4 regions of the Micromonospora sp. CPCC 205546 genome follow, and region 1 is predicted to be linked to each of the others. Evidence: riboswitches for the same ligand, from Rfam matches in the RefSeq annotation. Region 1 holds a riboswitch; each other region holds the start of a gene.
The links. A riboswitch is a leader RNA that binds a small molecule or an ion and turns the genes downstream of it on or off. The one in region 1 is predicted to bind cyclic di-AMP.
Positions count from the first base shown of each region.

Region 2: linked by a shared signal. The riboswitch ahead of V6U77_RS04290 (coiled-coil domain-containing protein) and the one ahead of V6U77_RS02585 (C40 family peptidase) in region 1 are both predicted to bind cyclic di-AMP.
Region 3: linked by a shared signal. The riboswitch ahead of V6U77_RS21410 (C39 family peptidase) and the one ahead of V6U77_RS02585 (C40 family peptidase) in region 1 are both predicted to bind cyclic di-AMP.
Region 4: linked by a shared signal. The riboswitch ahead of V6U77_RS11605 (coiled-coil domain-containing protein) and the one ahead of V6U77_RS02585 (C40 family peptidase) in region 1 are both predicted to bind cyclic di-AMP.

Region 1 is NZ_JBAKHL010000004.1:120,566-123,747, reverse strand. Features, by position in the region: gene V6U77_RS02595 (pyridoxamine 5'-phosphate oxidase family protein) at 1-341, opposite strand, end outside; gene dcd (dCTP deaminase) at 420-998, shown strand; gene V6U77_RS02585 (C40 family peptidase) at 1,053-2,093, opposite strand; cyclic di-AMP (ydaO/yuaA leader) riboswitch at 2,106-2,240, opposite strand; gene V6U77_RS02580 (N-acetylmuramoyl-L-alanine amidase) at 2,479-3,182, shown strand, end outside.
Region 2 is NZ_JBAKHL010000005.1:104,806-107,987, reverse strand. Features, by position in the region: gene V6U77_RS04295 (carbonic anhydrase) at 63-815, shown strand; gene V6U77_RS04290 (coiled-coil domain-containing protein) at 884-1,900, opposite strand; cyclic di-AMP (ydaO/yuaA leader) riboswitch at 1,905-2,035, opposite strand; gene V6U77_RS04285 (YibE/F family protein) at 2,202-3,182, opposite strand, start outside.
Region 3 is NZ_JBAKHL010000049.1:2,504-5,685, reverse strand. Features, by position in the region: gene V6U77_RS21415 (acyltransferase family protein) at 1-518, shown strand, start outside; cyclic di-AMP (ydaO/yuaA leader) riboswitch at 844-983, shown strand; gene V6U77_RS21410 (C39 family peptidase) at 1,227-2,090, shown strand; gene V6U77_RS21405 (alpha/beta fold hydrolase) at 2,195-2,938, shown strand; gene V6U77_RS21400 (MFS transporter) at 2,985-3,182, opposite strand, start outside.
Region 4 is NZ_JBAKHL010000017.1:66,478-69,659, reverse strand. Features, by position in the region: gene V6U77_RS11615 (HelD family protein) at 1-51, shown strand, start outside; gene V6U77_RS11610 (cation diffusion facilitator family transporter) at 128-1,045, shown strand; cyclic di-AMP (ydaO/yuaA leader) riboswitch at 1,199-1,330, shown strand; gene V6U77_RS11605 (coiled-coil domain-containing protein) at 1,344-2,420, shown strand; gene V6U77_RS11600 (SRPBCC family protein) at 2,508-2,975, opposite strand; gene V6U77_RS11595 (1-phosphofructokinase family hexose kinase) at 3,154-3,182, shown strand, end outside.

The DNA of each region.
Region 1 (3,182 bases):
GGCGCGGCCCGGTGGCTGTGGGCCAGCCGGGCGACCCGGGCCGGGTCGGTCACCGGCCGGGCGTGACCGGCGACGTAGGCCTCGTCGTCGCTCTCCTCCGGCGGGAAGGAGTGCAGCGCGTAGCGGCCGTCGCGCTCCAGGTCGCGCCGCTTGGGCGAGTCGACGACGAAGCAGAAGAGCCCCTCGTCGGTGATCACCGGGGAGACCGGGTGCACCCGGGGCCCACCGTCGGCGCGGACGGTGGCCAGGTAGCCGAAGCCCGGCCCGTACTGCTGCATGAGAAGGCGGATCCCATCGGCGAGGCGGGGCTCGTCGGCGGCGAATTCGGACCAGGAAGCCATGCGGGCATTCTATCGAACAATTGTACGAACACGCACTCCGACACGCAGGTCACGCGCGTGGCTCGCTAAGGTGTGCGGATGCTGCTCTCCGACCGCGACCTGGCCCGCGAGATCGAGGCGGGAACGCTCGCGCTGGAGCCGTTCGAGCCGGCGCTGGTGCAGCCCTCCAGCATCGACGTACGCCTGGACAAGCTCTTCCGGGTCTTCAACAACCACCTCTACACCCACATCGACCCCGCCCAGCAGCAGGACGACCTGACGTCGATGGTCGAGGTGCCGGCGGGTGAGCCCTACGTGCTGCACCCCGGCGAGTTCGTGCTCGCCTCGACGCTGGAGGTCATCTCGCTCGGCGACCAGCTCGCCGGGCGGCTGGAGGGGAAGAGCTCACTGGGCCGCCTCGGCCTGCTCACCCACTCCACTGCGGGGTTCATCGACCCGGGCTTCTCCGGTCACGTCACCCTCGAACTCTCCAACGTGGCCAACCTGCCGATCACCCTCTGGCCGGGCATGAAGATCGGTCAGCTCTGCATCTTCCGGCTCTCGTCGCCGGCGCAGCACCCGTACGGCTCGGCCGTCTACGGCTCCCGTTACCAGGGGCAGCGCGGGCCGACCCCGAGCCGCTCCTGGCAGCACTGGCGCACCTGGCCGACGCGCTGACCCGCTCCCGGGCGTGAAGGAGGGCCCCGCCGTCGAAGGGCCCTCCTCGGCACCTCAGCCGGGCCGGCCGTAGCTGTGGATCGGGCCGTCGTCGACCTTCTTCATCCTGATCGGCACCCCGGCGCGGGAGGCGTGCACCACCCACCCCCCGCCGACGTACATGCCGACGTGGTGCAGGTCGCTGTAGTAGAAGACGAGGTCGCCCGGGCGCAGCTCGCCCCGGCTGACGGACGCGGTCGCCCGCCGCTGCTGCGCGGCGTTGTGCGGCAGCGAGACCCCGGCCTTCGCCCAGGCGGCGAGCATCAGGCCGGAGCAGTCGTACGAGTTCGGCCCCTCGGCGCCCCAGACGTAGGGCTTGCCGATCTGGGCGCAGGCGAACTTCACGGCGGTGCCGGCCCCGCCGCCGGGGTAGCTGGCCGGGCAGGGCGCGGGGCGCAGCGGCCCGCCACCGCCGTTGCCGTAGACCCGCAGCCGCAGCTTCTGCAACCGGTCGATCTCGGCGTTGATCTGCTTCTTCTTCGCCGCGAGCTGGGCCTCGGTGCGGCTGAGCTGGACGACCATCTCGTCCAGCGGCGCCTTCTTCGCGGCCAGCCGGTCGCGCAGCTCGGCGACCTGCCGCACGTCCTGCTGCTGGTGCTGGGCGAACCGGTCGAGCAGTTCGAGCTGCCCGAGCATCTCGCTCGGCGAGCGGCTGCCCAGCAGGGCGTTGACGGCGGAGACGTTCTCGCCCTTGTAGGCGCGGGCGGCCAGCGCGCCCACCTTCTCCATCGCCTGGTCGACCTGCTTCTCCAGCGGCCCGATCTGCGCGGCGAGCGCGTCGGCCTGCTTCCGCCTGGCGGCCAGGTCCTGCCGGGTGGCGTTGTGCCGTTCGATGATCGGCTCGAGCTTGTTCCAGTCCTCGTCGATCTGCCGCTCGATCTCGGCGACCGTCGGTTCGGCGTGGACCGCCGTGGCTCCGCCGGTCAGGACGACGGCGAACGCGGCGAGGGCGGCGAGGGCGGTGGTGCAGCGGTTCCAGCGTGGGCGCGGCGCAGCCGTCGTCGGGTCGGCGAGGGCCGACCGGTCCGACGGTGGCCGCGGGGCATGGTGTGCCACCGGGCTCAGTACTCCTTCTTCCGTACCGCCTACCGGGTTAGCTGACGGGTTCGGGCGGGAAGGGACGCCCTACCGCAGGGACTGCGGATTCACCCCGGGGTACCTGGGTCCCCGGCTCGCTCGCGAGCGACTCGGCGGTGTCGGACCGTCACCGCCCTGGTTGGACGGATTGTCACCGGCCGACGAATGACCAGAGTAGAGACGACCGTTATCTATCCGCAACCCTGGGCGCGGTGACACTCCGTACTCATCCACGTCGGGCGGATCCGCAACCCGGGCAACGAAGATTTCCTTCCTCGTGAAGTGTCTGACGGAAAGGTATTGACCAGAGGCGGCGAACGGGGCGAAGGTGACCCCACCTTTGCCCGCCCGAACTGGGGGTCTGATGCACCTGTCAGCGACATCGAGGAGCAGACGCGTCCTGCTGGCCGCCGCCGTGGCCGCCGCCCTGGCGGCGACGCCGCTCACCGCCGCAGGACCCGCCGCCGCAGCAGCGTCGGCGACCGACCGGCAGCAGCAGTACGCCGCCGCCGCGGCCGAGTACGGCGTGCCGGAGAGCGTCCTGCTCGGGGTCTCCTACCTGCAGTCCCGCTGGGACACCAACGCCGGCACGCCGAGCACCAGCGGCGGCTACGGACCGATGCACCTCACCGACGCCGAGCACGTCGCCGCCCTCTCCGGCGGCACCCACCACGACGAGGGCACCGAGGACCCGCGCGGCGACGACTCCCGCCCGTCCCTGGCCGAGGCCCACGAGCCGCCGGCCACCGCGCCGCCGGCCGAGGCCGCGCTGCGGACCGTCGACGCCGCCGCCGAACTGACGGGTGCCAGCGAGGAGTCGCTGCGGACGGACGTCGCGGCGAACATCCGGGGCGGCGCGGCGCTGCTGGCCGCGTACCAGAAGGAGATCGGCGCCCCCGTCGGCGCCGGCACCGACCCGGCGGCCTGGTACGGCGCGGTGGCCCGGTACTCCGGCGCGGACAGCGCCGACGCCGCGGCGGCCTTCGCCAACGAGGTGTACGCCACCATCGCCACCGGCGACAGCCGGCTGACCGACGACGGGCAGCGGGTCACGCTGGCCGGCAGCGC
Region 2 (3,182 bases), on a different contig from region 1:
CAGCCCGCGTCCAGCGTCGGCCCGGGTGACCAGGCCGTTCATGTGCGGGAGCGTGGTGTCAGATGAGTCGTCCCGGATCGCCAGGCACTCAACCGGGCCCGGAGCGGGCGCTTCGGGCGTCGATCACGGGCGTCGCCCCGGCCGACGTCGGGGCCGTGTCCGTCGTTCCCGCGAGTCCCGGGCAGGCGCTCGCCGAGCTGCAAGCCGGCAACCGGCGGTTCGTGACCGGCGCCCCGCGCCACCCCAACCAGGACGCCGGGCACCGCGCCGCGGTCGCCGACGGGCAGCACCCCTTCGCGGTCATCGTCGGCTGCTCCGACTCCCGGCTCGCCGCCGAGATCATCTTCGACCGGGGCCTCGGTGACCTCTTCGTCGTCCGCACCGCCGGGCACACCATCGGCCCCGAGGTGCTGGGCAGCGTCGAGTACGCCGTCACGGTCCTGGGCACGCCGCTGGTGGTGGTGCTCGGGCACGACTCCTGCGGGGCCGTGCAGGCCGCACGCGCGGCGGACGCCACCGGCACCGCGCCGGTCGGGCACCTGTGCGCCGTGGTGGACGCCGTGGTGCCCAGCCTGCGCCGGGCCTCCGCCGAGGGCGTCGAGGACATCGACGGGATCGTCGACATCCACATCGCGTACACCGTCGAGGCGATGCTGGACCGCTCCGCCGTGCTCGCCGCGGCGGTGGCGGCCGGTCGGTGCGGGGTGGTCGGCATGTCGTACCGGCTGACCGCCGGCGAGGTGCGGACGGTGGCCGCGGAGCCCGCCCGTGCGGTCGACGAGCCGGAGCCGGCGGCCAGCGCCGCGCTCGCCTGATCCCGTACGACGACAGAGGGCCGCTCCCGCGTTCGGCGGGGCGGCCCTCTGTGTGCGTGTGGTCCCGGCTAGAGCAGTGACACGTGGACGTGGTCGGTGTGGTTCGACGGGCCGCTGTAGGAACTCCAGCCGGTCGCCGGGAACCAGATCTGCCGGTTCCAGATGACGTAGTAGATGCCGAGCCGGTCGGCGTTGCGGACCAGGAAGGCGGTCAGGTTGTTGCCGTACATGTAGGTGTCGTCGTTGTGCCAGGGGGAGAAGCCGCTGCGTTGCAGCGACCAGTCGCAGGCCCGGCCCTTCGGGTGCTCGTACGGCCCGCCGGGGCGGTAGCAGCCGACGAACCGGTTGAACCCGGCCCGCTTGACCTCCTTGTACATGTGCAGGGTGCGCGCGGTGATCCGGCCGGAGGTGGTGGGATCGGCCTCCGTGGCCGACAGCGGCTTCCAGTCGCCGTCAGCCGTGCGACCCGGTGCCATCCGGGCCACCGGCGAGGTGGCGACCACCTTGCCGCTGGTCAGCCCCCTGCCGCCCACCAGCGCGAGCGCCTTCTCCGCCTCGCGCTTGCCGCGGGCCATCTCGTTCGTCAGCTTCTGCTGCTCGCGGACCTCGGCGTCGAGCGCCAGCTTGGCCTGCTCGGCGCGGTCCTTGACCGCGTTCACCTCGGCGAGCTTCTTGGAGTTGACCAGGTTGAGCTCGTCGAGGGCGGCGGCGCGGCGGACGAACGAGTCGGGGCTGGCGGTGTCCAGCAGCATCGACACCGCGCCGATCCGCCCGGTCCGGTAGGACTGGGCGGCGATCTGGCTGACCTGCGGGGCCAGGGCGTTCAGCTCGGCCTGCGCCCGGTCGACCTCCAGGGCCAGTTCGAGCTGGCGCTTCTTGGACTTCGCCAGCTTCGCCTTGGCCTGCACGTAGGAGCGGTTCCGGGCCTCGATCAGGTCGTCGAGCAGCTTGGGCTCGTCGTCACCGTGCCCGGAGGGCTGGGGTGGGGTGGGCGCGGCCGCCGCCGGGAGGGGCCCGGCGAAGACCGCCAGGGCGGCGAACACGGCCACCACGGGCGTCAACCAGCGGCGTAGGGGTGCCGTCACAGTTTTCCCTTCCGTCGACCGCCGACCGGGTTAGCTGACGGGTTCGGGGCGGAAGTGGCCCCTACCGCTGTCGCGGATTCACCCCACGTACCTGGGTTCCCGGCTCGCCTGGTGGCGATTGGGCGGCGGCACCGCAGGCGCCGCTGCGCGCCTTCGGCGGTGACCGGCAGCGAGGTTACCCGAGAGCACTCCCGGGGATCTACGTCCCTAAGCCGACTAAATGCGTTATTTCGTAATGGCGGACGGTGATCAGTGACGCGTTTATCAGGCCGGACGTCCTGTCCGGTCACGTTGAGGAGTGTCACCATGCGGTGTCCGTGTCTCCGTTCCGGCCGGACCACCCGGGAGCGGCGGACGGCGTGTCGGCGGCGCGGGGCCCGCTGAGCGCCTCCAGCGCCTCGGTGCGGTCGGCCGCGGGTCGGGGCGCCGGCGCGGTCGGTGGCGCCCCGCGGTCGGTGGCGTCCCCGCCGCGTCGGCCGGCCGTGGTCACGAGGGCCGCCAGCCCGGTGGTCAGCGGCACGGCGGCGATCAGGCCCAGGGTGGCGACCGCGCTGCGGACGATCTCCTGGGCCAGGAACTCGGTGGTGAGCAGTTGGGTCACCGCCCGCGAGTCGGCGGTCAGCAGGAGCAGCACCGGCAGTGAGGCGCCGGCGTACGCCAGCACGATGGTGTTCACCGTCGAGGCGATGTGGGCCCGACCGACCCGGGTCGCCGCCCGGTAGAGCTGGACGCGGGACAGCCCCGGGTTGGCGTGCGCCAGCTCGGTGACGGTGGCCGCCTGGGTCACCGTGACGTCGTCGAGCACGCCGAGGGAGCCGATGATGATCCCGGCCAGCAGCAGCCCGTGCAGGTCGACGTCGGCCTGGTACATCGACAGCGTGGTGGCGTCCTCGCTGCCGAACCCGGTCAGGTGGGTCGCGGCGGTGGCGATCGTGCCGAGGACGCCGGTCAGCACCAGGCTGCCCAGCGTGCCGAGCACGGCGACCGAGGTCTGCGCGGTCACGCCGTGGGTCAGGTAGAGCACCACGAACATGATCAGGGCGGCGCCGACGACCGCGACCAGCAGCGGCGGGCTCCCGGCGCTGATGCCGGGCAGCACGAAGGTCAGCAGGATGGCGAAGCTCGCCGCCAGGCCGGCCAGCGCGGCCAGCCCGCGCCACCGTCCGAAGGCGACGATGGCGGCCGCGAAGAGCGCGACCAGCCAGATCAGCGGCTTGCCGCGCTGGTGCTCCGAGATGTTGTAGCTGCTGGTTGTGGGATCGGCGGGGTCGGTGAGTTCGAC
Region 3 (3,182 bases), on a different contig from region 1:
GGCGGGGGCCGGGTCTGCCGGTGGCCAGCCTGGTCTTCGTGGCCACCTGGGTCGTCGCGGCGCAGTGGGTGCGCGCCGAGTTGTGGGCGGCGCTGCTCTCGGTGGCGTACATCCTGGTCATCACCGCCGCCGCGGACGCGGACGTGCGCGGGCGACGCTCGCCGTGGCGTTCCCGGCCGATGGTCTGGCTCGGTGAGGTCTCCTTCGCCTTCTATCTGGTGCACGTGCTCGTGATGATCAGCGTGCTGCGCTTCACCGGGGACTGGGGAGTCGGGTTCAGCGGCTGGTGGGGGCTGACGGTGGTGCTCGGGTTCCTGCTGGTCAACCTGGCCCTCGCCGGGCTGGTGCACCGGTTCGTCGAGACTCCGCTGATGCGGCTGCTCACCCCGCGCCGGACGGCCGCGCCCCGCGCGATGGACGCCACCGTGGCCCCGGGGCAGCGTCGCGACGCGGTGCCGCGGCCCCGGACGGGCGACGACCGGGCCGAGCATCGGACCGAGTACGTCGACTCGCGTTGACGCCCCCGTACGAAAACGTCCGCGTCGGCGAGGGCGGGTCGGCCGAACGGACATGGTGACGCCGGTCACGCTGCGGGGAAAGCGTCATTCGGCGCGGCGGGGCCCATTTCCGCCCGGTGTCGCGTGGGCGTCTGCGCCGGGTCGTCCCGTTGCCGCCTCGAAGCTCCGCTGGATACCGTCGTCCCATTGAGTCGCGTCAGTGCCAGGGTGCCGCAAAACTGGGCCGCAGATCGATGTTTAAGCAGGTGGGAGTGGTTTGGCAGGCCGTGGACCGGCCAGTAATGTCGGCGCGTCCGGTGCGGTAACCGATCGCAAGAGGCGACGCCGCGCCGACCCGCCTAATCGTGAATACGAACCGGGGACCCAGTGCTTCATGGGGTGAATCCGTGGGCCCGCGGCCCGTGGTAGGGCGTTCTTCCCGCCCGAATCCGTCAGCTAACCCGGTCGGCGGCGTCGGAAGGAGCTCCATCCTCGTGCAGCACCCACCCGTCCCCCCGCTGTCCCGCCGTCTCCACGGCGCCGCGGTGCCCGTGCTCGTCCGCCCTCCGGCCACGAGCTGACCCACCGGTCACCGTCCGTCGCCCGGCCTGCCGGGCGCATCCCCTGAGTGGCCCACCGCCCGCCCGGACACCCGTCCGCGGGGCCGGTCCGCCCTGCCCTCGGCGCGGATCGACGGCCGCTCACCCCCGAGCCCGTGGAGGAAGAACCGTGAAGCACCACCTCAAGCGGCACCTGCGCCGCCTCACGTCCGAGCGCCCGTACCAGCTGGCGGTGGCGTCCGCCGCGGCGCTCGTGCTGGCGTCGGGCACGGGCGCGCTGCTGGCCGGGGCCGACGAGGCCCCCGCCGCCGCGCAGGCCCCGGTCGCCGCGTCCGAACCGCGCGACGACACCGCCGCCTCGCGCGGTCAGGCCCGGATCGCGACGGCCCCGTCCGCTGCCGTCCCATCCGCCGCCGTCCCGTCCACCGCCGCTCCGGCGGCCTCCAGCGCCGCCCCCTCGGCCAGGGCGTCCAGCGCCGCCCCCGACCCGGACCTGACCCGCAAGCCGGAGCGGCCGAAGCCTCCGGCCGCCAAGACCCTGGACTACGACTACCAGGCCCAGACCACCTTCTACAACTGCGGTCCGGCGGCCGTCCGGCACGCCCTCAGCGCGGCCGGCATCGCGCGCAGCCAGGACGCCCTCGGCGCCCAGCTGGGCACCGACCAGCTGGGCACCGACTCGGCCCAGGACACCACCCGCGTGTTGAACGCGGCGGTGCCGGGCGACCCGTACCGGACCCGGACGATCCCCGGCGGCGCCGCGACCCCGGCCCAGATGGACCGGCTGCAGGCCGACGTCGTCGCGGCCATCGGCGACGGGCGGGGCGTCGTGGTGAACGTCGCCGGCAGCGCGACGGACACCGCCGGCGGCTGGCACTCGTTCCCCGGCGGCCACTACATCGCCGTGGTCGGCTACAAGGACGAGGGCCGGCTGGTGAAGATCGCCGACTCGGCGAACCCGGCGAGCGCGTCGTACTGGATCAGCACCATCGCCCTGGCGAACTGGGCCGCGACCCGCGGCTACTCCGCCTGAGCGACGCGTCGGGCGCCGGCTCCCCCACCGGGGGGCCGGCGCCCGATGTCGTGTCCGGGTCACGTCCCTCGCTCGGGCGGCAACCGGGTGGCACACTGCGCCTCATGGTCGATGGATCGGGTGACCGGGACGGCCGGCGGGTGCTCCTGCTGCTGCACGGCATGGGCACGACCGGCGACGTGTGGCTGCCCTGGGCGCCGCTGCTGGAGCGTCGATGGGCGGGGCGGTGGCTGGCGCCGGACCTCGCCGGCCACGGCTGGTCGCCGCCGCTGCCGGAATACTCGTTCCCGGGGCTGGCCGCGCGGATCGCCGCCGGGCTGGCGGCGGAGGATCGGCTCGTCGTGCTGGGACACTCTCTCGGCGGGGTGGTCGGGCTGGCGCTGGCCGCCCGCGACGCCGGACTGCTCGTCGACGCCGTGGTCGGCATCGGCATCAAGGCCGTCTGGTCGCCGGCGGAGCTGGCGAAGGCGGGGGAGCTGGCGGCCCGGCCGGTGACCTGGTTCGCCAGCCGCGACGAGGCGGCCCGCCGCTACCTGCGGGTGGCCGGCCTGACCGGCCTCCTCGCCCCGGACCATCCCGTCGTGCAGGCCGGGCTGCGGCAGGCCGACGGGCGCTGGCGGCTGGCGATGGACCCGGCCGCGTTCGGCGTGGGGGCGCCGGACCTGCCCGCCCTGCTGGCGGCGACCGACGTGCCCGTGCTGCTGGCCCGCGGCGAGCGCGATCCCATGGTCACCGACGCGCAGCTCAAGGAGCTGGGCGTGCCGGTCGCCACCCTGCCCGGCCTCGGGCACAACGCCCACGTCGAGGCCCCCGAGGCGGTCCTGGACCTCGTCGACCCCTACCGCTGATCCGTCTGCCATCCCGGGGCCGCGCCGCGGGGGACGTGGCCGACGATCAAGAGCCGGCAGTCGCCGGTGCCTCGGGGCGCGCGGCGGGCACCTCCCCGTGCCCGGTCCCGCCCTGGTCCCGGACGCGTGGTGGCCGGATCGCCGTGATCGCGACGGCGGACCCCGCAGCGAGGAGGGCGAGTGCCAGCCAGGGGAGGGCGGGCAGGTGCCAGCGTTCGCCGAGGTCCGTCAGATAGCCGATGAC
Region 4 (3,182 bases), on a different contig from region 1:
GCGTTGTCCCGGGCCACCCAGCGGTTGACCACCGTCGACCCGATCGGCTGACGCCACATCACTTGCACACATTGCGATGTGAGCATAGATTCGACGCGGATCCGGACGCCTGACGGAGGGTGGGCGCGTGGGCGCAGGTCATGACCACCATCACGGATCGGTCGCGAACGCCGCGCACCGCCACCGGGGCCGACTCTGGGCGGCGTTCGGGCTGCTCGCCGGCCTGATGGTGGTGGAGGCGGTGGCGGCCTTCCGCACGGGCTCGCTGGCCCTGCTCAGCGACGCCGGGCACATGTTCACCGACGTGCTCGGCATCGGCATGGCCCTCGCGGCGATCGCCGCCACCCGGCGCGCGGGCACCGACCCGCAGCGCACCTTCGGCCTCTACCGGCTGGAGGTGCTGGCCGCGCTGGCCAACGCCGCGCTGCTCTCCGGCGTCGCGGTCTACGTCGTGATCGAGGCCGTACGCCGCTTCGGCGACCCGCCCGAGGTGCTGGCCGGCCCCATGCTGGTGGTCGCCGTGCTCGGCCTGCTCGCCAACGTCGGCGCGTTCGCCCTGCTGCGCTCGGGGGCGAAGGAGAGCATCAACGTCCACGGCGCCTACCTGGAGGTGCTCGGCGACCTGCTGGGCTCACTCGGCGTGATCGGGGCGGCGCTGCTGATCGTCACCACCGGCTGGTGGTGGGCGGACCCGCTGGTGGCGGTCGGGATCGGGGTGTTCATCCTGCCGCGCACCTGGCGACTCGGGCGGGCGGCGCTGCGCATCCTGGTGCAGGCCGCGCCGGAACACCTCCAGGTCACGGCCGTGCACGACCGGCTGGCCGCGGTGCCCGGCGTCGCCGAGGTGCACGACCTGCACGTCTGGACCCTCACCTCCGGGATGGAGGTCGCCTCGGCGCACCTGACCATGACGCCCGACGCGGAGGTCGGCGCGGTGCTGGGCGCCGCCCGGGCCGCGCTGCACGAGGACTTCCAGATCGAGCACGCCACGTTGCAGATCGAGCCCGGAGCGTCGCCCGGGGCCTGCGGGGCAGTCGAGTGGTAATGAGGACAACCTTAAATCTGGGAGAGTATTGTTACCTTATGCCGGATTTGACGGTTAATAGACATGCACCGTGCGTCACCTGCGGTGCAGCAGTCACACCGGCACCGGTAGGCTCAGCCTCGGCCTCCGCCAGGCGGCACCCACCGGTGCCGGCGGTGGCCGCCGCCTAATCGCCCGCCGGGGCGAACCGGGGAACCATGTTCGTGGGGTGCATCCGCGTCAGCGGTAGGGATCTTCCGTCCCGAACCCGTCAGCTAACCCGGTCGGCGGCTGACGGAAGGACGCGTGTATGCCAGTGATGGCACCTGTACGACGACGTGCCGCCCGAACGGCGGCCCTGATCGCCACGATGCTCGCCCTCGGCGCCGCCGTGGCTCCGGCCACCGCCGCCCCGGCGGCGGCCGCCACCCGCGCCGGCCTGCTCGCCGCGGCTCCCGGCCAGGACGAGGAGGGTGGCACCCCCGCGCTGCGGGCCCAACTCGAGGCCGCCAGCAAGGGCTACCTCGACGCCAAGCGGGCCCTCGACACGTCGGCCAAGCGGCAGCGGCAGCTCACCGCGCAGCTCAAGACGACCGAGGTGGAGCTGGACGCGCGCACCGCCAAGGTCGGCGAGATCGCGGGAGCCGCCTACCGCACCGGGCGGCTCAGCGTGGCGTCCGCCCTGCTCAACAGCAACTCGCCGGACGGCTTCATGGACCGCGCCGCCGCCCTCGACGCGGTGGCCGCCAACGAGGACCGGGCCCTGCGGGAACTCCAGCAGACCCGGGACGAGGCCGTCCGCACCAAGCTCGCCCTGGACGGCGAGATCCGGGAGCAGCGTAAGCAGGTCACCGTGATGGCCAAGCGCAAGGAGCAGGCCGAACGGGCGCTGACGGTCGCCAACCAGAAGCAGCGGCAGCAGTCCTCGGGCGGGGGTGGCTCGCCGGGTGGCACCTCGAACAAGACGGCGAAGGCGGCGCCGCGCAACTCCGACGGCTCCTGGCCGCGCGAGTCGTGCAGCGTCAACGACCCCACCCCCGCCAACGGCTGCATCACGCCGCGCACCCTGCACGCGCTCAACCAGGCCAAGGCGGCGGGCTTCACCCGCTACGTCTCCTGCTACCGCCCCGGCGGCTCCGGCGAGCACCCGAAGGGCCGCGCCTGCGACTTCGCGGCCCAGAAGGGCGGCTTCGGCGGCGACGCCACCGGCGGCGACCGGACGTACGGCAACAACCTGGCGGCGTACTACGTGCGCAACGCCGACCGGCTCGCGGTGCTCTACGTGATCTGGTACCGGCAGATCTGGCTGCCGAGCAGCGGGTGGAAGTCGTACAGCGGCGCCAACGGCGACCCGTCCAGCGACCACACCAACCACGTGCACCTGTCGGTCTACTGACGCCCGCGCCCCGGTGCCCCGCAGCTCGCGGGTCACCGGGGCGTGGCTACGCTCGCCCGGCCGGGACGCCGCGCCCGTCCCGGGCGGTCAGCCCGCCGGCGGCTCGGGCGCAGGCGTGTCGAGGGCCTCGGCGAGGCGCGCGGCCAGCCCGAGGTGGGCGGCGCGGGCCTGGCGGAACGCGTAGCCGAAGAGCGGCGCGGGCGCGGCGAGGGTGATCTCCACGTCGATGTGGACCACGCCGTCGGGCTCCGCCCGCAGCCGGGTGCGGTTGCGCACCGTCGTGGCGGGCCGCTGCCGGGCCACGGTGACGATCTCGTCGGGCTCGTCGACGAGGACGTCGGCCCGGTAGGTGAGCGGCAGGCGTAACGGCCCGGCGGCCAGTCGATCGGTGATGTCGTAGCTGGCCCGCGCGCCGGGGCGGGGCCGCACCCGACGGACCCGGACGATCAGCGGATGCAGGCCCACCTGGCGGGCGGGGTCGGCGAGCAGTGCCGCCGCCTCCGCCACGGAGCAGCGCGCCTGCACGGTGTAGCTGAAGGAACTCCGCCTGAGCACGCGTCTCCCCACCGCCGATGGTCGCCCGATCGTCGCGCATGCGGGGGCGCCCTGGCAACGCCGCGCCGATCCCGCCCGGAGTCCGGACGTCCGGGCCACGCCCCCACTACGGTCAGCTCATGAACGACCACGTGACGTGTACACCGGTGGAGGGCGGTCGCATGGACGGGTGCGACGGATGAGCGGGCACGTGATGGTCTTCGCGCC